One region of the Psychromicrobium lacuslunae genome, then DNA from elsewhere that is predicted to be linked to it. Evidence: predicted binding sites of a transcription regulator. Region 1 holds the regulator's gene; each other region holds the start of a gene.
The links. Region 1 encodes HrcA, which represses chaperone genes, less so after heat shock. Its sites were predicted from a motif close to TTNGCACTCGNNNNNNNCGAGTGCNAA; they were not measured.
Positions count from the first base shown of each region.

Region 2: the regulator HrcA is predicted to act here: its motif matches at 3,314-3,340, upstream of groES (co-chaperone GroES).
Region 3: the regulator HrcA is predicted to act here: its motif matches at 5,414-5,440, upstream of groL (chaperonin GroEL).

Region 1 is NZ_CP011005.1:1,058,168-1,065,604, reverse strand. It holds gene UM93_RS04895 (LysR family transcriptional regulator) at 1-401, opposite strand, end outside; gene UM93_RS04890 (SDR family NAD(P)-dependent oxidoreductase) at 507-1,232, shown strand; gene UM93_RS04885 (16S rRNA (uracil(1498)-N(3))-methyltransferase) at 1,269-2,012, opposite strand; gene dnaJ (molecular chaperone DnaJ) at 2,074-3,207, opposite strand; gene hrcA (heat-inducible transcriptional repressor HrcA) at 3,246-4,256, opposite strand; gene UM93_RS04870 (DUF3097 family protein) at 4,455-5,279, shown strand; gene UM93_RS04865 (DUF4870 domain-containing protein) at 5,323-5,745, shown strand; gene hemW (radical SAM family heme chaperone HemW) at 5,734-6,963, opposite strand; gene lepA (translation elongation factor 4) at 6,988-7,437, opposite strand, start outside.
Region 2 is NZ_CP011005.1:1,977,518-1,984,954, reverse strand. It holds gene UM93_RS09260 (GTP-binding protein) at 1-928, shown strand, start outside; gene ykgO (type B 50S ribosomal protein L36) at 943-1,065, shown strand; gene UM93_RS09250 (shikimate 5-dehydrogenase) at 1,161-1,973, shown strand; gene UM93_RS09245 (THUMP-like domain-containing protein) at 2,005-3,237, opposite strand; gene groES (co-chaperone GroES) at 3,503-3,799, shown strand; gene groL (chaperonin GroEL) at 3,912-5,525, shown strand; gene UM93_RS09230 (acyltransferase family protein) at 5,688-7,437, shown strand, end outside.
Region 3 is NZ_CP011005.1:3,443,114-3,450,550, reverse strand. It holds gene UM93_RS16295 (ribonuclease HI family protein) at 1-349, opposite strand, end outside; gene UM93_RS16290 (methylated-DNA--[protein]-cysteine S-methyltransferase) at 552-1,058, shown strand; gene UM93_RS16285 (RNA polymerase sigma factor) at 1,062-1,553, shown strand; gene UM93_RS16280 (methylated-DNA--[protein]-cysteine S-methyltransferase) at 1,546-2,151, shown strand; gene UM93_RS16275 (LacI family DNA-binding transcriptional regulator) at 2,231-3,262, shown strand; gene UM93_RS17780 (hypothetical protein) at 3,290-3,520, shown strand; gene groL (chaperonin GroEL) at 3,634-5,271, opposite strand; gene UM93_RS16265 (TM2 domain-containing protein) at 5,648-6,097, shown strand; gene UM93_RS16260 (NAD(P)H-binding protein) at 6,124-7,008, opposite strand; gene UM93_RS16255 (MerR family transcriptional regulator) at 7,053-7,427, shown strand.

The DNA.
Region 1 (7,437 bases):
AGGTTTTCCGGTTCACCGGGGCCACAGAGCAGTACCTCGATGGCTGCGGCACTCGGATCTGCCGCATAGCTATCCAGTAACCTCGACAATAATTCTTTAGCGGCCCCGGCCTTAGTGGCCAGCCTAACCCTGAACGGGCTTGCGGCAGCATGCCGAGTGCGACGCTCGGCGGCCTCTACCGCTTCCAGGGCAACCCGGGCCTCGTGCAGCAGCACAGAGCCGGCTTCGGTCAGCGCAATGGTGCGAGCGCCACGATCCAGCAGAATCACTCCGAGCCGTCGTTCGAGTTGCTGAATAGCTCTCGACAGCGGTGGCTGCGAGATCATTAATCGCTGTGCCGCCCGCCCGAAGTGCAATTCCTCCGCGACGGCGACAAAGTATCTCAGCTCCCGTGTCTCCACTAGGTCATATTATCTGGCTCTGACCACCAACAATACCCCTGGGGTATCGTCGGGTAGGTGATTGGTCTTGGACGAGGGCGCCGAGACCGCTGCAGCATGTAGGTTATGACTGAACAGAGGATTGCGCTTATCACCGGCGCTAATAAGGGAATTGGTTACCAGATCGCTGCTGGTCTGGGGGCGCTTGGCTGGCGCGTCGGGGTGGGAGCGCGCGATCAGCAGCGACGCGATGCAGCGGTCTCTCGACTGCGCGACGCTGGAGTCGACGCCTTTGGTGTTCCGCTGGAGGTGACGGATCAGGCAAGCGTTACTGCGGCGGCCGAGTTAATCACCAAACAGGCCGGAGGGCTAGATGTTTTGGTCAATAATGCCGCTATTACCGGCAGCCTGCCGCAGCATCCGAGCACCCTCGATGTTGGTGTGGTAGCAGCAGTTGTCGACACCAATGTACTCGGGGTGATCCGGGTGACCAACGCGATGCTACCGCTGCTGCGTGCCTCAGCGGCTGCCAGAATCGTCAATATCTCCAGCAGCGTGGGCTCGCTGACGCTGCAAACAGCGCAGGGCGTTGACTTGGGGGCAGTCCCCACCGCCTACTTGGCCTCCAAGACCTTCCTCAACGCGCTCACCATCCAGTACGCCAAGGAACTACGGGGCTCCAATATTCTGGTCAACTCTGGCTGCCCGGGCTTCACCGCCACCGACCTCAATGGTTTTAGCGGCGACCGCACTGCGCAACAAGGCGCCGCCATCGCCATTCGACTAGCAACTCTGCCGGCTAACGGCCCGAGCGGTGGCTTCTTCAACGAGGCAGGAACCGTGCCTTGGTGAGCTCCAAACACCTCAGTGGTGGCGGTGTTGAAAGCCTTACCAACGTCCCAAATGCTGGCTGAGCACGCTAATCGCCGCTGGCCCAGCTGTAGACGAACGAAGTACGTGCTGGCCTAGTCTCAGTTGCACCGCTCCGGCCGACGCGAAGAGCTCTAGTTCGCGAGGTGATATTCCGCCCTCCGGTCCGACAATAATGAGCAATTGCTGGCACTCGGCCAAGTCTGGGAGATCGGCGAGCGAACCACTCGCCTGCTCATGCAAGACCAAGAGTTTGGCCGAGCTTCCGAGCTGGGCCAAGGCAGTGCTGTCGAGCAGTCCGGTCACCTCAGGCAGCCAGGCTCGTCGGGCCTGTTTAGCCGCGGCCTGCACAATCTTCCGCCATTTAGCAAGCGACTTTTCAGCCCGATCCGCCTTCCAACGAACAATGGAGCGCTCCGCTTGCCAGGGGATGATTGTGTCCACCCCGAGCTCGGTGGCGGTCTCAATTGCGAGTTCGTCTCGACCATCCTTCGCCAAGGCCTGCACCAAGGTGATGGTCGGGATCGCCGGTAGCTCCCGTCGACGCGCCGCGACGCGCACCGTCAGAACACCCTGCTGGGCACTTTGCACGATGCATTCCAGGCGTAGGCCGCGACCATCGACGAGGTCGACGCTCTCCCCTTGGCTGAGCCGCTTCACGGTTGCCGCATGATGCCCCTCGGTGCCGGTGAGTTCGTAAACATCATCCACCGAGAGGTCACTGACTTCGTTGGCATCGGCAAAGAAAATCGGATTCGTCACTCTCCGAGTTTAGAGCCTGGACCGCGATCAGGTGTGCCGCCGGGTGACTCCAGCGATGCCGCTAAAGGTGACCGAGCTTATCTCGCAGTTTGGCGAAAACCCCGCCCGAGGCCGCGAGCTTACCCTCGGTATATTGCTCACCACGCAACGCAGCGAGTTGTTTTAACAACTCCTCCTGCGCCGCATCAACTTTGGTCGGGGTCTCAATGTTGAGTTCGATTTTCAGATCGCCCCGCCCCTGGCCGCGCAAGTGAGTGACCCCGAGCCCGCGCAAGGTAAGCACCTCGCCTGACTGGGTGCCTGGTTTGACGTTGAGCTGCTGGGTGCCGTCGAAGGTCTCAATATTGAGCTCAGTGCCAAGCGCAGCGGCCGTCATCGGAACATTCACGCTGGCATGCAGGTCATCGCGTTCCCGAGAGAACAACGCATCCCGATTGACCCGCATCTCAACATACAGATCTCCGGAAGGGCCGCCTGCCGGGCCAGCTTCACCTTGGCCGCCGAGCTGAATCCGGGTTCCGGTATCGACGCCCGCAGGCACCTTAATGGTCAACGAACGGCGTGAACGTACCCTGCCCTCACCCATGCACTCATTACATGGCTCCGGAATCACTGTGCCGTGCCCCTGACAGGTGGTGCAACTGGTCACCGTCATCACCTGACCAAGAATGGAACGCACCGGACGCTGCACCTGCCCACTGCCGTGGCAGATCTCGCAAGTTTGCTCCGTGGTACCTTCGCGGCAACAAGAACCCTGACAGGTCTCGCAGAGCACCGCAGTGTCAACTTCAATCTTCTTATTTACACCGAAAACCGCTTCCCGAAGCTCGATTCGAACCCCGATCAGCGCATCCTGGCCGCGTTGTTTGCGCGGAATTGGCCCTTGTCCCGAACCACCTTGACCACCGAAGAAGGTTTCAAAGATGTCCTGGAACGCGAAGCCCTGACCGGAGAAGCCACCGCCACCGAAGCCTGAATCAGTACCGTTTTCGTTGCCTGTGGTGTCGTAAACCCGACGCTTCTGCGGATCAGAAAGCACCTCATAAGCGTGCGAGACGTCCTTGAACTTCTCCTCGGCGTCGTCCCCTTGGTAAACATCGGGGTGATATTTACGCGCCAGCTTACGATAAGCCTTTTTGATTTCCTCACCGGTCGCATCGCGGGAAACACCCAATGCCTCATAATGATTGGTCAAAGTTGTACGTTCTCTTTCTCTTCGAAACTACACACCGGCTAGCCGGCCAAAATTCTTGATAGGTACCGAGCGACGGCGCGAACCGTCGCCATAGTATTGGGGTAGTCCATTCTGATCGGACCCAGCACGCCCAGCTTCGCGGTACCGCTGCCATAGGCGGTGGCCACTACCGATGCCTCCGAAAGCGAATGGTAAGAGTTCTCCCGGCCAATGCTGACCGCGACTCCCCTGGCATCCTGCGCCATCTCGGAGAGCAGCCTAAGCATCACCACCTCCTCTTCCAACGCGTCCAAAACGGGACCGATGCTCAGCGGGAAATCGACATTGGAGCGGGTCAGATTTGCTGTCCCGGCGACCATAAAACGCTCTTCTCGGGCTGCCTGAGCGAGCGCCAGCAAGCCCTCGGCGAGCACCCGCGCAGCGGCGTCAACCGTCACCGGGGCTAAGCCGAGCACCGCGTCGAGGGCAGACGAAAGCTGGCTCACCTGGGTTCCAACCAGTGCGGAGAGGAACTGGGTGCGCAGTTCGGAGAGTTCCTCGCTACTGAGCTGTTGACCGAGGTCAAAGACACTCTGCTCGACCTTGCCATCGTCGAGGATCAAGACCAATAAGACCTGGTGGGGTGCCAGCAGCACGAATTCGACATGCCTAACCGCCGAATTTAACGAGGTGGGGTATTGCAAGACGGCCACCTGGTTAGTCAGCTGAGCTAAGGTGCGCACGGTGCGCTCCAAAACGTCATCCAGATCCGCTGGCCCGCTCAGCACAGCCTGAATGGCTCGCCTCTCCGCTACTGACAGAGGCTTGACCTCGGTGATCCGATCCACAAAAAGACGGTATCCCTTATCGGTGGGGATCCGTCCCGCCGAGGTATGAGGGGCGGTAATCAGCCCCTCTTCTTCCAGCGCGGCCATATCGTTACGAATGGTGGCACTAGAAACACCCAGACGATGGCGATCAACTAGGGCCTTTGAGCCTACCGGTTCGCGGGAATTCACATAATCTTCAACAATGGCCCGCAATACTTCGAGCTTGCGCAATTCGCTCATTCCCGCCTCCTCACCTCGGTATCGCCGCTTGGGTATGAATTAGCACTCACCTACTCCAAGTGCTAAGTCTAATACTTTCCGGGCCGGCTTGATTCCGTGGCGCAGGCGTGTCAGCCAGCGGCGAACCAGCGAGTAGGACAGACTTGAGGAGTGAGTTCCTCTTTTGATTACACCTCCTGGGGCCCGGCCGCACAGCCAATGAAATCGGCACGAAAGAAGCTTTTGCAGGTACCTGCGAGTCCCGGCGCGGTCTTCGAGGACGTGCAGAGCGGCTGGGTCGGTGCGGTGATTCGCACCGAGAAGTCCGGTGGTATGCACATTATGGTGTTGGAGGACCGGCGTGGGAAGACAAAGTCCTTTCAGCTCGGCTTCGGCTTCCTGGTGGACGGCGAGCCGGTCGAGGCGATCGCCCCGGTGGCGACAGCCAAAGCGCCAGCGAGTTCAACCCAGCGCACCGCCTCCGGTTCGGTCAAGGTTGCTGGCGCCCGGGCCAGGGTCGCCCGCGCGAGCAGAATTTGGGTCGAGGGCAAGCACGACGCTGAGCTGGTGGAAAAAGTTTGGGGTGACGACTTGCGGCTGGAAGGCATAGTGGTCGAACCGCTTGGCGGTATCGACGATCTGGTCGCTGCGGTGCGTGTTTTCCAGCCAGGACCGCAGCGGAAACTTGGCGTTCTGGTTGATCATTTAGTGCCGCATTCCAAGGAGTCCAGAATAGCTGCTGAGGCGATGTCGCTACCGGGAGCGGCTGGCAATGTACTGCTGGTCGGGCACCCCTACGTCGATGTTTGGCAAGTGATTAAGCCTAAAGCTCTGGGAATCGCGGAATGGCCGACAATCCCGCGAAATATTGAATGGAAACGCGGCATTCTGCAGGCATTCGGTTGGCCCTCCGCGGATCAAGCAGATATTGCTCAGGGCTGGCAACGACTGCTCAGTAAGGTAAATAGCTATGCCGATCTGGAGCCGACATTATTAGCTCGAATTGAGGAAGTCATAGATTTCCTGACGACTGAAGTATCCTGATGAGGGAGTTTCTTTTGTTAGCGATCAGCGAGGACAGTCAGTGATTTTTCCTGGTGGAGATGAGGACGCTCAGCAGCAAGCTGAACGTCACACCCAACAGTTCGAGTCGGCCCCAGCGCGAGCACTTCCGCTGACTGCTACCGAGGATCAGCAATTCGCTTTTCTGGCCCATTGTGGCGGCATCCTTGGCTTCTTCCCGTCCCTGATTATCTATCTCATTTTCAAGGACCGTGGTCCTTTTACCGCTCAAGAGTCCAAAGAAGCCTTGAACTTCACCCTGCCGCCCACCGTGCTGGCCATTATTCTCAATATCTTGGCAATCAGCATTCCGGTCGTTGGCAGCGTATTTGCCATCCTTGCCGCGGTGATCTGGGCCACTTTGACGGTTTTTTCGGTCATTGCAGCAATTCATGTCAATCGCGGCAACCCATATCGTTATCCGATGAATTTGCGGCTAATCCGCTAGTAACTCACGCACCACGCCGTCGGCGAGCAACCGCCCCTTCAGGGTGAGACTGAGTTCTCCCCGGAAGGCGCGTGTCGGGTCGATGAGTTCACGGGCGATCAGCGAGGCGATTGCGCTCTTCGCTTTCACCCCAAGAGTACTAATCGCTAAGCCTTCAGCTAACCTGGCCCCAAGCATCACATTTTCGAGTTCCCTGGTCTGCGGGTCCAGAACTTCACGCGCGGCAGCGGGCGAAACACCGTCGTTAAGCCGAGCAGCATAGGCAACGGGATGCTTAACATTCCACCAGCGAACCCCGCCCATATGTGAGTGCGCACCCGGACCGATCCCCCACCAATCGTCGCCCCGCCAATACGCCAGGTTATGCTGACAAGCATCATCCGGAGTTCGGGCCCAGTTGCTCACCTCGTACCAGCTCAGCCCGCCCCGGCTCAGTAGCTCTTCGGCTATTAGATACTTTTCGGCATGATCATCATCGTCGATCATCGGCACCTCACCGCGTCGAATTTGCGCCGCCAACCGAGTGCCCTCCTCAATGATGAGCGCATAGGCGGAGAGGTGATCAGGCTGATAGCTGAGCGCAGCTTCGAGTGACTCTCGCCAATCCGCCAGTGATTCCCCGGGGGTGCCGTAAATCAAGTCGATACTAACTTTTAGACCAGCCTGCCTAGCCCACTCGACAGCCTGCGGCACACGCTCCGGACGGTGTGTGCGGTCCAGCACCTTGAGTACTTTCGGCACCGCCGACTGCATGCCAAACGAGACTCTGGTGAAGCCAGCCTGCGCGAGCCTTTGCAGACTCTGCTCAGTGACCGAGTCCGGATTCGCCTCAGTGGTCACCTCAGCGTCCTGCTCAATTCCCCAGTGTGCAATGGCAGCGCCGAGAATAGCGGCTAGATCGTCAGCTGGAAGCAGCGTCGGCGTGCCACCGCCAAAGAACACCGTGCTGAGTTTGCGCTCAGGCATCCCCGAAGCGCTTAGCGCACGGGCCGCGAAGTCAAGTTCCTGGATCGCGGTGCCGGCATAGGCTGCCTGCGAGGCACCGCCGCCCAGTTCAACCGCGGTATAGGTGTTGAAGTCGCAATAACCGCAACGCACCGCGCAGAACGGAATGTGCGCGTACAGGCCAAAACGCCGGTCCGTTGCCCGCTGGGCTGATTGCGGCGGCAACACGCCGTCGGCCGGAGCCGGATCCCCCTCAGGCAAAGTGCTCGGCATACTTAGCTCTCCGCATCCTGGCGACTATTTCTTCGCCTTATCTTTGCTGTCTTTACTGGATTCGGAGGAGAGCGCCGCGATGAAGGCCTCTTGTGGCACTTCTACCCGGCCGACCATCTTCATTCGCTTCTTGCCCTCTTTTTGCTTTTCCAGCAGCTTACGCTTACGGGTGATATCGCCGCCGTAGCACTTGGCCAGCACATCCTTCCGAATCGCCCTGATGTTCTCCCTAGCAATGATCCGAGCACCAATGGCAGCCTGAATCGGCACCTCGAATTGCTGACGGGGAATCAACTCGCGCAGCTTGCCGGTCATCATCACACCGTAGGAGTAGGCCTTATCACGGTGCGTGATGGCGCTGAAAGCGTCGACTTGCTCACCTTGCAGCATAATGTCGACCTTGACCAGGTCAGCCACCTGATCGCCGTCGGCTTTCCAGTCCAGCGAACCGTAGCCACGGGTCTTCGATTTAAG
Region 2 (7,437 bases), 920 kb from region 1:
TTATCGGGGTGGGAAGCTCACCGAGCGGTCGAGCAGCGAGCTGGAACACGGCTGCCTTTCGTGCACGGTCCGACTTGATGTGGTGCCCACCGTGCGTCGATTGATTCACGAAGGGGTGCCACACGCCGTACTGGCGTTGCCACCCGGGGTGGAGCCGGACCTGGTGATGGAGGCTCTTTATGCTCAACTTGATGAGGAATTCAGCATTGATAACGCGGTTCTGGCGCTCGATCCGGCCGAGCTGGAAGACCAGCTCTGGGACCGCCGTGAACTTTCCGAGCTAGGCATCACCGGGTCGCCCAGGGACCAACGTACCTCCGGGGAGTTCATGGTGGCGGCACTCGCTCAGGCGGACACCGTGCTGACCTCGTCATCGCTTAGCCGATCGCTGAGTCAATTCGCGGATCCGAATCAGCCGGTCGGGCTGGAACTGCTCAGCGAACTTGCCCCGCACGCCACCCTCGCCAGTTCTGCCGATGAATTACGACCCGGTTGTTTCGATGCCCATGAGGTAATGCGTAGGCAGTCGCCGGGGGAGGTGCGGGTGGCAAGCAGACGGGGCGGTGGAGCCTTCCGCACTGTGCGGGTCGAGCTGCAACGTCCACTGCATCCGGACCGTTTCCGGCTCGCCTTACCAACCCTGGCGGCCGGCAGCTGTTGGCTCAGGGGTCGGATCTGGATGGCCTCGGCGCCCGCTCAACGAATCGCCATGCAAGGCATCGGGCCGCGGCTTTGGCTAGAGAGCACCGGCGATTGGCTGGCCGGCGGTGAGCAGCCCGCCAGCGTGCTAGCGCTCACCGGCAGAGCGGCTGAAATCGTCGAATCCGAGGTGCAAGGACTGCTCGAAAAAGCGCAACTCAGCCCGGCTGAGAGTCGCCGAAAAGCGGAATATTTCAACGACCCGTTTGGTTTGAACGTCAGTAACTGAAGGAGCAAAAAATCATGAAAGTTAGAAACTCATTGCGAGCCCTGAAGAAGCTTCCCGGCGCACAGATCGTGCGGCGGCGCGGGCGGACCTTCGTGATCAATAAGAATAATCCGAGGATGAAGGCGCGCCAGGGCTAAGCCCAGGGGTTGTTCGGCGCTGAGCTCAGCTGAGTGCTGCCAACGGATTGCTGCGAGTTAGAAACATTGCTTCACTCATGCGGCACAATGACTAGGTGCCCATTCTGAACAAAGACATGACGCTGTGCATCTCGCTGGCGGCCCGGCCGAGCAATATCGGCACCCGTTTTCATAATTACCTGTACGAAGAGCTCAACCTCAACTACGTCTATAAAGCCTTCGCGCCGGTAGACCTAGCCGATGCGGTACGCGGAATCCGTGGTCTGGGGATCCGTGGCGCGGCTGTTTCGATGCCCTATAAGGAACAAGTCATCGCTTTAGTGGATCGGCTCGACGCCTCGGCAGCGGCGATCGACTCGGTCAACACCATTGTCAATGACAGTGGCGTGCTGACCGCCTACAACACCGACTATCTGGCTATTGAACGCCTACTCCGGGAACACCGGATAGCGGCCACAAGTACCGTGCTGCTGCAGGGCTCCGGGGGGATGGCAAAGGCCGTCGCCGCAGCCCTGCGGGATGCGGGCTTCCGCGCGGTGACCATCGTCGCCAGGAACGAATCAACCGGTCGCCCGCTCGCCGAGCTTTATGGCTTTGACTGGACTGCCGAGGCGGGCGAACGCACCGCCCAGCTGCTGATCAATGTCACACCGCTGGGCATGCAGGGCGCGGAGGAGGAGGTCCTAGCCTTCACTGCGCAAACCATTGACGCCGCCGAGACTGTTTTCGACGTCGTTGCCCTCCCGGCCGAAACGCCACTGATCAAGGCGGGCAGAGCCGCCGGGAAAAAGATCATTTCTGGCGCCGAGGTAATTGCCATTCAGGCCGAGGAGCAGTTTGTTTTGTATACCGGGGTACGACCGAGCGTTGAGCAGGTCCGGGCGGCCTCGGAGTTCTCCAGAGCCTAAGGCCTAACGCGCTTCGCTGAGCCGCAAGGTCTCATTCTGGCCGGTTCAACTGTTGGATCGGTTCAACCACTGCGGCAACCCGGTCGTTGCCCAATCGGGTCAACACCAGAGTTGCCGATCTCTTAGCCTTTTTGGATCCTCCGGCCAGCAACTGCTTGCGGAGCTCCTCGGGAGTGACGGCGGTGCCGCGTTTCTTGATCTCCAGGCTGCCAATATTGTTTTCCCGCACCCAGGAACGCAGTGTCTTGACGTTGTACGGCAAGACTTCAAGCACCCGGTAGGCCCGAGCAAAAGGAGTAGCGATCAGTTCCGCCGAGCAGAGGTAGGCGATCTGCGGGTCAATCAAATGCACGCCAAGATGCCTGGCTAGATCAGCCACCAGTCCGGCGCGAATGACCGCGCTATCTGGTTCGTAGAGATAACCCTCCAACGGGCCCAGCGGCGCATCCTGTTCTGCGGGCAGATAGTCGAGCGGACTGGTCAGCTCGGAAGCACCTCCATCGCCGAGCAATAGCGCCGCTCGACGAATCCCGGGCCGGGCTAGCTGGTTGAACCAGAGGGTAGCCTCAACCAACTCACCGCCGACCGAGACCCACTGCGCCTCACAGCCCGCCGGAATTGACTCGTGGGGGATGCCCGGGCCCATTTTTACGCCCACCGGCAGGTCGCGATCGGCGAGCTGCTCGACGAAGGAGAGCGGCGGCGAGAATGCCTCAGGGTCAAAGATTCGAGTGCTGCCAGAGCTTGAGGTGGTTCGCCGTGCCGGGTCAAGCCAGACGGCCTCGGCATCGTCGAGGTCCACCGTGCTGGCCTCGGCTTGGATTACCCGCGCATTCGGGAAGGGCATCAGATTGATGGTGGCGCAGGCTGCCGTGATCTCGTCCTGCTCCACTGCGGTCACCGCGAGGTCTAAGGTGCTAAATGCGAGCGAGTCAGCTCCCAAGCCACAGCCCAGATCGGCGATCTTGGCAATTCCGGCTTCGGCGAATCGCTGGGCGTGCAAAACCGCAACCTGCAAGCGGGTGGCTTGTTCTAAGCCTTGCTGAGTGAAGAGCATTTGCTGTGCGAATTCCCCGAATTTTGCGCTCGCTTTGGTACGCAACCGGGCCTGCGTGAGCACCGCAGAGGTGAGTTCGGCTGAGTGCCCGGCCTTGCGCATTTTCTCCGCCAGTGCGAGTGAATTCTTCTCCTGGTAAGGACCTACGGTGGCCAATAAGTCCCAGCCTTCAGGGGTGAGCAAAGGGGCAATCAAATCATCAGCCATAATTCACAAGCTTATCGCCCGAGGTTTCGTCGACCGCGCGCCGAGAGTTCGCTCTGAGCGCTAAAGATGACAGAAATTAGCACTCACCTTGACCGAGTGCTAATCCGCTCATAGAGTCGTTATTAGCACTCTCACTAGGAGGGTGCTAAGCCATCACGGCACCCACAGTTGCACACACCGGCACCGCGACGACGGTAGGCGCAACGCCACGTGGGGCTGCCGTGGCCTAAAAAACCGCTGAGTTTACTGAGAAGGAGAGGTCCGAGTGTCGGTCTCTATTAAGCCTCTTGAGGATCGTATTGTTGTCCGCCAGCTGGAAGCCGAGCAGACCACTGCTTCGGGTCTAGTGATCCCGGATTCCGCTAAAGAAAAGCCCCAGGAAGGCGAAGTTGTCGCCGTTGGCCCAGGCCGCGTTGATGACAATGGCAACCGGGTGCCGATCGATGTCGCCGTGGGCGACGTCGTGATCTACTCCAAGTACGGTGGAACCGAGGTCAAGACCGGTGGCGACGAGCTGCTGGTGCTCTCGGCCCGTGACGTTCTGGCCATCGTCGTTAAGTAACAATTCCATTCTCGGAAACCGCGCGTTGAGGTGCGGTCTCCGGCGGAATGGACCTCTTCAGACGCCCCGGTCCGCCAGGTCCGGGGCCTCTGTCAGATAAGGACAATGACTCATGGCAAAACAGATTGCATTCAATGACGCCGCCCGGCGTTCCCTGGAGGCTGGCGTTGACCGCCTAGCCAACGCGGTCAAGGTCACCCTTGGCCCGCGCGGACGGAACGTTGTGCTGGCGAAGCAGTGGGGTGCCCCCACTATTACCAATGACGGCGTCACCATCGCTCGCGAAGTTGAGCTGGATGACCCCTACGAGAACCTGGGTGCGCAGCTTGCCAAAGAAGTTGCCACCAAGACAAATGATGTTGCTGGCGACGGCACCACCACGGCAACCGTTCTTGCCCAGGCTCTGGTCAAGGAGGGTCTGCGGAACGTAGCGGCTGGTGCCGCTCCGGGCGCGCTCAAGCACGGCATCGAGGTCTCGGTTGAGGCCATCGCCGACCGGTTGCTGGAGAACGCTCGCGAGGTTTCCGGTGGCCAGGTGGCCAGCGTCGCCGCGATTTCAGCGCAGAGCGCCGAGATCGGCGAGTTGCTGGCCGAGGCTTTCGATAAGGTCGGCAAGGATGGTGTAATCACCATCGAGGAGTCCTCCTCAATGCAGACCGAATTGGTACTCACCGAGGGCATGCAGTTCGATAAGGGCTACTTGTCGCCGCATTTCGTCACCGATCACGAGCGCCAGGAAGCTGTGCTGGAAGATGCGTTGATCCTGATCAACCAGGGCAAGATCTCCTCGGTTCAGGAATTCCTGCCGCTGCTGGAGAAGGTGCTCAAGGCCTCGAAGCCGCTCTTCATCATTGCTGAGGACGTCGACGGCGAAGCGCTTTCGACGCTGATCGTGAACAAGCTGCGCGGCACCATTAACGTGGTGGCCGTCAAGGCTCCCGGTTTCGGCGACCGCCGTAAGGCGATGTTGCAAGACATCGCTATCCTCACTGGCGGCCAGATCGTTTCTCCGGAAATTGGCCTCGCGCTTGATCAGGTGGGTCTTGAGGTGCTCGGTACCGCTCGTCGGATTACCGTCACCAAGGACAACACCACGATCGTCGACGGTGCTGGCACCGAGCAGGACGTTGCTGATCGGATCGCGCAGCTGCGCGCCGAACTGGCTCGCACTGACTCGGACTGGGACAAGGAAAAGCTGCAGGAGCGACTGGCGAAATTGGCCGGTGGCATCGGCGTGATCAAGGTTGGCGCAGCCACCGAGGTCGAGCTAAAAGAGAAGAAACACCGCATCGAAGATGCTGTTTCCTCCACCCGTGCAGCTCTCGAAGAAGGCATCGTCGCCGGTGGCGGCTCCGCCCTGGTGCAGGCCGCCAAGGCTCTCGATGAGAGCCCCGAAGTAAAGGCTCTTGAAGGCGACGCGGCGACCTCGATCAACTTGGTTCGCCGCGCGGTGGCACAGCCGCTGCGCTGGATCGCCGAGAACGCCGGGCACGATGGCTACGTGGTGATCGACAAGGTTGCTCAGCTTCCCGATGGACACGGCTTCAATGCCGCCAGCGGTGAGTACGGCGATCTGATCGAGCAGGGTGTTATCGACCCGGTCAAGGTGACCCGTTCGGCGCTGCGCAATGCAGCCTCGATCGCGGCTCTGGTGCTCACCACCGAAGCCTTGGTTGCTGAGAAGCCCGAAGAGGATGAAGATTCTCACGAAGGCCACCAGCACTAAGCTCTAAACCGTTATCGAGTGTGCAGATCTACACGTTTTATGCCCGTCATAAGCTGTAGATCTGCACACTCGAGGCGTTTAAGTCGAAAGCCGTACAGCGAAATCTTAGGTTAAGAACTGGTAACGTTTTAGGGGTTCTGACGCCAGCCGAGGAGTTTTTCCGTGAAGGACCGGCCCCGTGCCACCCCAAACCGGACGTCGATGCTGCCTCGGCAAGGGCCTGAGTCGTCGATTGCGAGAGGCAATCAGGACGGTGCTAGCAGCCCACCGAAGCGCGCTTTCCGACCGGAAGTTGAAGGCTTACGCTTCCTAGCGGTCTTCTTAGTGGTGATTTACCACGTCTGGCTGGGACGCGTCTCCGGCGGTGTCGATATTTTCCTGCTGATCTCGGCGTTCCTGATGACCGGCCAATTCGTCCGCCGGATCGAACGAGATGAGCCGATCCGGCTCGGCAAACACTGGTTGCATTTGCTGAAGCGGCTATTGCCGGTTGCGGTGTTGGTGATAGCAGTGACCGTGCTGCTGAGTTGGTGGTTGCTGCCTGGGAACCGGTGGCCATCGATTATTTCCGACGCTTGGGCCTCACTGTTCTATTTTGAAAACTGGGCGGCCGCTTTCAACTCGGTCGACTACTACGCCGCGCACAATGTGGCCAGCCCTTTCCAACACTTCTGGTCATTGTCCATGCAAGCTCAGGTCTTCCTACTGTGGCCGATCATTTTCGCGGCATTAGCGCTGCTGAGGCGCAAGCTGGGCTGGAATCTGAAGACCATGATGTGGATTGTTTTCGGTGGTATTTTCGTCGCCTCGCTGGCTTTCTCCATCATCTTCACGCAGAGTAATCAGAGCTTCGCTTACTTTGATTTGCGCACCCGTCTCTGGGAGTTCGCGCTCGGGTCCTTACTCGCCCTAGCGTTACCGCACCTGAAGATGTCCCGAGCAGTCAGAGTCCTGATCGGCTGGCTTGGCCTGCTACTAATTATTAGTTGCGGTCTGGTCTTGCAGGTAGATCAGCAGTTCCCCGGTTATTTGGCGCTGTGGCCGACGCTGGCTGCGGCAATGGTGATCGCGGCGGGCAGTAGCGCCTCTAAGTTTGGTGCTGACCGAATACTGAGCGCACCCTTCATGCGTTTTATGGGTGGTAATTCTTACGCGCTGTATCTATGGCACTGGCCGATCCTGGTGATCTTCCTGAGCTGGCAAAATCGCGACTCGGTTGATTGGCTGACCGGGGCTGCGATCATTCTGCTAGCTGCGCTGTTGGCGATCCTGTCAACTAAGTTCGTCGAACGGCCGGTGCGTCGTTTTGTCTGGGTCGAGGCGGCCTGGCACCGGCCTATCCTGCTGGTTTCAGCCTGCGTCTTCCTCGCTATCGTGCCGCTTCTAGGCTGGCAAGGCGCGATGAAAGCTCAGGTGATAGAGGCTTCGAAAAACTCTTCGGCGGACAACCCGGGGGCCGCCGCGCTGGTTCCAGGTTTCGAACCGGGTGGTAACCCGGAGGCGCCAACTCAACCTGCGGCGTCGAAAATCTCCGAACAGTTCGCAGTGCTTGACTCCAGCTGCGCGGGCAAATGGCTCAGCGAGGTCAAAGAGATCAACGCCGTTTGCCGCTCACACTCGGTGACCGATAGCCCGGCGAAGTCAATAGTGGTGATCGGCGATTCACATTCCGAGCAATGGATGCCGGCGCTCCAGTATGCAGCCGATCAAAATAACTGGCAGATGATTTCCATCATTAAAGCGGCCTGTCCTTATAGCACCAGCCAGCCGACGGCCAGTGACGATTGTAATGCGTTCAATGCCGAAGCCACCGACTATTTGCTGCAACGCTCTCCCGACGCTGTGCTGATGGTGGGAACGGCGGCGAAACCGTCCTCTCCTGAGGAAGTCCTGCAGCCGGGTTTTACCGAGG
Region 3 (7,437 bases), 1.2 Mb from region 1:
ACTCAAATTCATAATCGCGTCCGATTAGCTGTTGGTCGATCTGACGGAGCAGCTCGACATTGAGCACGGCGTTGCCGTCGGCCTTACGCCAGCCCTTGCGCTTCCAACCGGGCATCCACTTGGTCACGCAGTTGATCACGTACTGACTATCGCAGAGGATGCGTAGCTTCTCGGTCGGCAGGTGAGCGGTAGCTCGGAAGAGATCCAGCACGGCCATTAGCTCACCCTGGTTATTGGTGCCGTGCGGCCATCCGCCGGCCCGCCAACGCTCATCGTCGATATACCAGGCCCAGCCAGCTGGCCCGGGGTTGCCAAGGGCCGAACCATCGGCTGCCGCAATAATCGTCATACAGATATCCTGCCAGACCTCTCCCCGCGCCTCGAACCACCCTCCGCCTTCAGCCGAGTGTGCAGTTCTACACCTTATGACGGCGTTTTAAGATGTAGAGCCGCACACTCGATTGCCTTGGCTCAAAAAAAATTCAGTTTAGACCTCACGTTTTGACCGGGTCAAACGTCTACCTAGTAAGAACTTCAGAAAGGTTGAGAGAATGAACGCCATGTACACCGCGATGGACTCGCCGCTGGGTCAGCTGACTCTACTCGGCTCGCCCGAGGCCTTGACCGGGATCTACTTCGAGGGCCATCGGTCGATGCCCGGGAAAGAGCAGTGGGGCACGGAAGAACCGAAGCAACCAATTTTCACCCAGGCAATACGTCAGCTGGAAGACTACTTCAGCGGGCGACGCACCGACTTTGAGCTGCCGATAGCGACGCACGGTTCGGAACTTCAAGAAAAGGTCTGGCAATTGCTCCGTGAGCTGCCCTACGGCAGCACAACAAGCTACGGAGAGCTCGCTGAGCAACTCGGTGATCGGCACCTCGCTCAGGCAGTGGGGGCTGCGGTGGGTGCCAACCCGCTGAGCATTGTGATCCCCTGCCATCGGGTGGTCGGCAAGGACGGCAAGATGACAGGTTATGCCGGCGGCATTGACCGCAAGCTCTACTTGCTGGAACTAGAAGAACCCGAAAGTAGCAAAGCTGGGAAACTCTTCTAGCCGATGCCCGAGAAACTGCCCTTCGAACAACTCGTGCAGCGGCACGGCGCCACTGTACTCCGGGTTTGCCGAGCCATAGTAGGGGCCAACGAGGCTGAAGATGCCTGGTCGGAAACCTTCCTTTCGGCACTGAGGGCTTACCCCGGGTTGCCCGCCGAGGCAAACATCGAGGCCTGGTTGGTCACCATTGCGCATCGCAAGGCCATTGATCTGACTCGCCGTCAGGCCCGCCAGCCCGTCGCCAGCTCAGCAATTGCTGAGCACCCCTCGGCGCTGGGCATCCCTGGGTCCGGAGAACCAGAACTGCTCGCCGCCGTGGCCCAGTTGCCAGCCAAACAACGTAGCGCGGTCGCCTATCACTTCCTGGCCGAGCTCCCCTATCAAGAAGTAGCTCGAATTCTTGGCTGCTCTACCGAGGCTGCGCGCCGGGCTGCCTCCGATGGCGTTAAGAAGCTACGCGAAATCATCAATCCGAAAGCAACGGACCATGACTGAACCTATTCTGCAGCCCCTCATTCACTCCGAGAGCGCCACTCTTGATCGTCTGCGCGCCAGGCTTGCCGCCGCTGCCGATCAGGAAGACGAACTCGATATCGCCTATCGAACCATCGACAGCCCGCTCGGCTCGCTGCTGTTGGCGGCTACTCCCCGCGGCTTGCTCAGAGTGGCCTACCAACGGGAAAACCACGAACAGGTGCTACAGTCCTTAGCCGAACAAGTCAGTCCGAAAATCCTGCAGACCTCGAGGCGACTTGAACTAGCCACCCGGGAGCTGGAGCAGTATTTCGAGGGCCGTCGGCGAACCTTCGATGTGCCATTGGATTTTCAGTTAGTCAGGGGCTTTCAGCGGCAGGTGCTAGCCCATCTACCGCAGATCGGCTATGGCCAGACCGAGAGCTACGCCCAAGTGGCGGTTGCCGCCGGCAGTCCTCGAGCCGTTCGCGCCGTGGGCACCGCTTGCGCTCGGAATCCGTTGCCGCTGATCGTACCGTGCCATCGGGTAGTTCGAGCAGATGGTTCCTTTGGCGGTTATATTGGCGGCGAGGACGCCAAACGAGCTTTGCTGAATCTTGAGACTAACCTCGGGAACTGACTATTGGCGTTTTACCGAATCCTCTGTATCGTTCTAGTATAACGTTTTTCTAGAACGATACAGAGGAAGTTCTTCAGCAATGGCAAATCTGAAAACTCTAGCTGAGAGGGTCGGGGTCAGCGTCTCCACGGTCTCCAACGCCTACAACAAGCCAGAGCAGCTTTCCGCCGAACTACGGACCAAGATTCTGAAAACAGCCGAAGAGATTGGCTACTCCGGCCCAGACGCTGCTGCCCGAGCGTTGCGCAGCGGCAGAGCAGACACAGTTGGAGTACTGCTTACCGAACGTCTCTCCTATGCCTTCTCCGATCCTTACGCGGTGCTGATGCTCTCCGGCCTCACTGCTGCCTGCGAAAAGAAGGGCACCGGTGTGCTGCTGATGCCGGTAATCGGCGAGCAGGGCGGCTCACTGCCGCTCAATAACGCAGCGATCGACGCCGCAACTGCCTTCTGCTTGCGGCCGGAACACGAAGCACTCAAACGGATCAGGGCGCGAGGAATCCGCTTTGTCGGCGAAGATATCTCTGACGATCCGGAGAGTAGCTGGGTGGCCATCGATGAACGCGCGGCTGGCCGTAGCCTTGGCCGTCATCTCTACAAGCTCGGGCACCGCAATATTGTCATTGTGAGCAGCGCCTGCATCGCTAACGGCGAGCCAGCAGCACGGCTTGCCGATGCCTCGGATCTACTTAACCTCGATGATTGGGGCCGCTACAACGGCATCCTCGACGAGATGCCCGGAGCAAGGGTTGAGGTGGTGGACAGTAGTCCGAACAGCATCGAGTCCGGGGAAAAAGCTGCCGAGCTCATTCTGGACCGACAGCAAAGACCAACCGCTATCGTCTGCCTTTCCGATGTCCATGCTCTCGGCGTGCTCCGCGCCTTAAAGGTCCGCGGCATTGTGCCCGGAAAAGATCTCTCAGTCACCGGTTTTGACGATATTCCAGCCGCCGAGGCGGCCGGACTCACCACCGTCCGCCAGTCCGCCTACGAGAAGGGCAGGTTAATCGGGGAACTAATGCTAGATCCAGAATCTCAACCCCGACAGATCATCCTGCCCACTGAGTTCATTATCCGCTCATCGACCGGGCCTGCTCCGCTAGCCCCTTAGCCAAAAGCGAAAGAATAGAGCTTCGCCATGTTTCTTCCCTACACCGCCCTGGACGCCGCCCGAGAGCTGGCCCAGTCAGCACTTCCGGATGCACCCGTCATTGAGGACTCTGCCCCGAAACCCGGACGAGTGCGACTAGGCTGCGCCCGCGCCCTGCATCGTCTGGCCCGCTATCTAGAGGGTGCTCAGCGAACGCAACAGTCGTACCCTCGTCAGCATCCTCGAGGCGGCCTGCCCGAGCACCAGCCCTCGCTCTAACTGTCCACTCCCAACTCCGCGTTACTTTACGGCAAAGACAAGAGGGCCCCGCATCCGTGGATGCGGGGCCCTCCCAGTAACTCTCCAGAGCGAGTGGAAAGCGTATTGACGACTTAGAAGCCGCCCATTCCGCCCATGCCACCCATATCGTCGCCACCGGCAGGAGCAGCAGACTTCTTCTCCGGCTTGTCAGCAACCACAGCTTCGGTGGTCAGGAACAAACCGGCAATGGAGGCAGCGTTCTGCAGAGCAGAACGGGTCACCTTGACCGGGTCGTTCACGCCAGCAGCCAGCAGGTCTTCGTAAGCACCAGTCGCCGCGTTCAGGCCGTGCCCGACGGGCAAACCGCGAACCTTATCGACCACGACGCCGGCTTCCAGGCCAGCGTTAATGGCGATCTGCTTGAGCGGAGCGTCAATAGCGACCTTGACGATGTTCGCACCGGTTGCCTCGTCACCCTCAAGAGCAAGATTCTCGAAAGCCTTGACGCCAGCCTGGATCAGAGCCACGCCACCGCCGGGGACGATGCCCTCTTCAACAGCAGCCTTGGCGTTACGCACGGCATCTTCGATGCGGTGCTTGCGCTCCTTGAGCTCAACCTCGGTCGCCGCGCCAGCCTTGATGACTGCAACGCCGCCGGCCAGCTTGGCCAGGCGTTCCTGCAGCTTCTCACGGTCGTAATCGGAGTCGGAGTTATCGATCTCAGCACGGATCTGAGCGACCCGGCCAGCGATCTGCTCAGCGTCGCCGGCACCTTCAACGATGGTGGTCTCGTCCTTGGTGACAACGACCTTGCGAGCTTGACCCAGCAGGTCAAGGGTCGCGTTCTCCAGGCTGAGGCCAACCTCTTCCGAGATAACCTGGCCGCCGGTCAAGATGGCGATATCGGCCAGCTGAGCCTTACGGCGGTCGCCGAAGCCCGGGGCCTTGACGGCAACGGACTTGAATAGACCACGGATCTTGTTAACGATCAGAGTGGCGAGCGCCTCGGCCTCGACGTCCTCGGCGATGATCAGCAGCGGCTTGCCGGACTGCATGACCTTCTCCAGGATGGCAACCATATCCTTGACGTTGGAGATCTTGGAGTTGACCACCAGGATGTAAGGATCTTCCAGCACGGTCTCCTGACGCTCGGCGTCGGTGACGAAGTACTGCGAGATGTAGCCCTTGTCGAAGCGCATGCCTTCGGTGAGCTCGAGTTCCAGCCCGAAGGTGTTGGACTCCTCGACTGTGATAACGCCTTCCTTGCCAACCTTGTCCAGAGCCTCGGCGATCAACTCGCCGATCTGGGTGTCAGCGGCCGAGATCGAGGCGGTAGCAGCGATCTCTTCCTTGGTCTCAACTTCCTTAGCGGAAGCGAGCAGCTGCTCGGTGACGGCGGCCACGGCCTTCTCGATGCCACGCTTCAGGCTCAGCGGATCAGCGCCGGCTGCGACGTTGCGCAGACCTTCGCGAACCAGGGCCTGAGCCAGCACGGTAGCCGTGGTGGTGCCGTCGCCAGCGACCTCATCGGTCTTCTTGGCAACTTCCTTGACCAGCTCTGCGCCGATCTTCTCGTAAGGATCCTCCAGCTCGATCTCCTTGGCGATGGAAACACCATCGTTGGTGATCGTGGGAGCGCCCCACTTCTTTTCCAACACGACGTTGCGGCCGCGCGGGCCGAGGGTTACCTTGACGGCGTCGGCGAGGGTGTTCAGACCCCGCTCGAGACCGCGGCGCGCCTCTTCGTCGAATGCAATGATTTTGGCCATGGAGGCTTCAGTCCTTTCGGGACAATCATGTGAGTTCTAGTAACCGGCAGGGTGCCCGCGACGGACGGCAGGCGTTCGATGCATTCGGTACACCTTGCGCTTTGCCTCACCAAACCGGTCAACTCCCCTGTCGGTGCAGAAATTAGCAGTCGGCCCGGGAGAGTGCTAATTCAATAATTAGCACTCGGGGGTGGAGAGTGCAAGCGGAATAGTCACGATGTGCCGGAGTTTCGCTCAGGGATGACCCGTAGATACCCCTTGTTTTGTTTCGAGGAGCTAGTTTTCGGTGAATATCTTCGTTACGGTCAGAACAGACTACATAACACCCCAGGCATTTAACCTAGGCATTTAACAGTGCTTTAGCTAAGGAGCGACGATGAGCGAGAACCCTAACCAGCCCGAGAAACCCTCGGCGGATCAGACCCCGAGCTTCGAGCAGGCAGCAGCTGGCGGCGAACCCACCTTTTCATCCCCGAGCGATACTCCGCCCGCCGTCAACTACCCAGACCAGAACTACCCAGACCAGGCCAGTAGCCAACAAGCCGGCTACCAGCAGCAGAACTACCAGCAGGGCTACCCCGGCGGAGTGGTGCCGAAGTCGAAGATTGCCGCTGGTTTGCTCGGCATTTTCCTGGGCTCGCTCGGTATCCATAACTTCTATTTAGGCTTCACCGGCAAAGCGGTGGCCCAGTTGCTGATCAGCCTGCTTTCGCTCGGCATCCTGGCCCCGTTGGTAGCCATCTGGGGATTGATCGAGGGCATTCTTATTCTGGTTGGCTCCAGTGGCTTCCAGGCGGACGCTAAGGGCGTCCCACTGCGAGACTAACCCCGGTAATACCCGGGGCCGGTCGCTCAACTGAATTCGGCGGCGTGATCGAGCGCCCAAGCCCGAAAGGTTCGCGCCGCCCGCCCGGTCAGCTGGCTAAGGTCGTCGGTCAGTAAGGTTGAATCCGGGCGGTTGGTCGCAGCCTCGATCAGCGCTTCGACCAGTTGCTGTGGACGACCGTCGGCTAGCAATTGCGCTCGGGCCGATTCGGCGTCTAAGAGCTGGAACCGCAGCTTTCGGTCGAGCACAGAACCGAGCTGCGCTAGCTGATCTGCTCTACTGAGTATTTCCGGACCGGTCAGCAGGTAGGGAGTGTTCGGCTGCGAGCTGTCCCCATCTGATAAGAGGATGGCGACAGCGGCAGCCGCTACATCACGTTCGTCGACCACGGCGGTGGCGGCCGCGCGCGGTCCGGCTACCAGATCGCTGATTCGCAGCTGAGAACGCCAGCCTCGGGCGTTCGAAGCCAGGGTATCGCTGCGCAGCACCACGGCCTTGAGCCGGAATCTTGACAGCAGTGCCTCTAGGTCCGCATGCACCTGCGCAATCGGGTCGCTCTGGCGTGGCAGCGCGTCATCGATGGCCGTCGAGGAGAGGTAGACGACTCGGGCTGTCGTGAGCGCGATTTCTTCAAGAGCCCTGGCCGCCGCCGTGGAGTCCAGCAGCGGCCAGATCAGGAAGATTCGGTCAACTCCGTTCAGCGCGGCACGAAGCTGAGCGGGCTCGGTCAGACTGCCAATCACCAGCTCAGCTCCGGGCGGCAACGCAATCGGTCGACGTACCAAGCATCTGATTCTCACATCCTGGTCCGCCAACCGGCTGAGGACTTCGCTACCAAGGTTTCCACTCGCCCCGAGCACCAGCACCAAGGGGCGCTGCGAGGCATTCGGCAGAAGGTTCCGATTAGACATAATGGAGACCTTAGAGGTTCAGGTCAACATTAAGGCAAGGCATCGTGGCAAAAACAGTTGGCGAGGCGGCTGCCAGCCTAGGCGTCGAGGCGCATGTACTAAGGCATTGGGAGGAAGTTGGCGCCTTGCGGGTGCCCCGCAACAGCAATAACTATCGGCTTTACGATGAGGAGGCCTTGGATAGTGCACGCACCGTCTTGAAGCTCCGCAGCGTCGGCCTCTCATTACCGGAGGTCGTTGCCGCGATGTCCGCCGAGAAATCAACTGCTCAAGCTTTGGTGAAAGCCAAGATCACCAAGCTGCAGGCTGAAATATTGACTCGACAACAGGCCATTACCTACTTACAGCACACCGTCGAATGCCGACATCGCTATTTAGATGACTGCCCGGACTGTCTGGGCTTCGTTCGCGAAAAGTGATGAATCACCC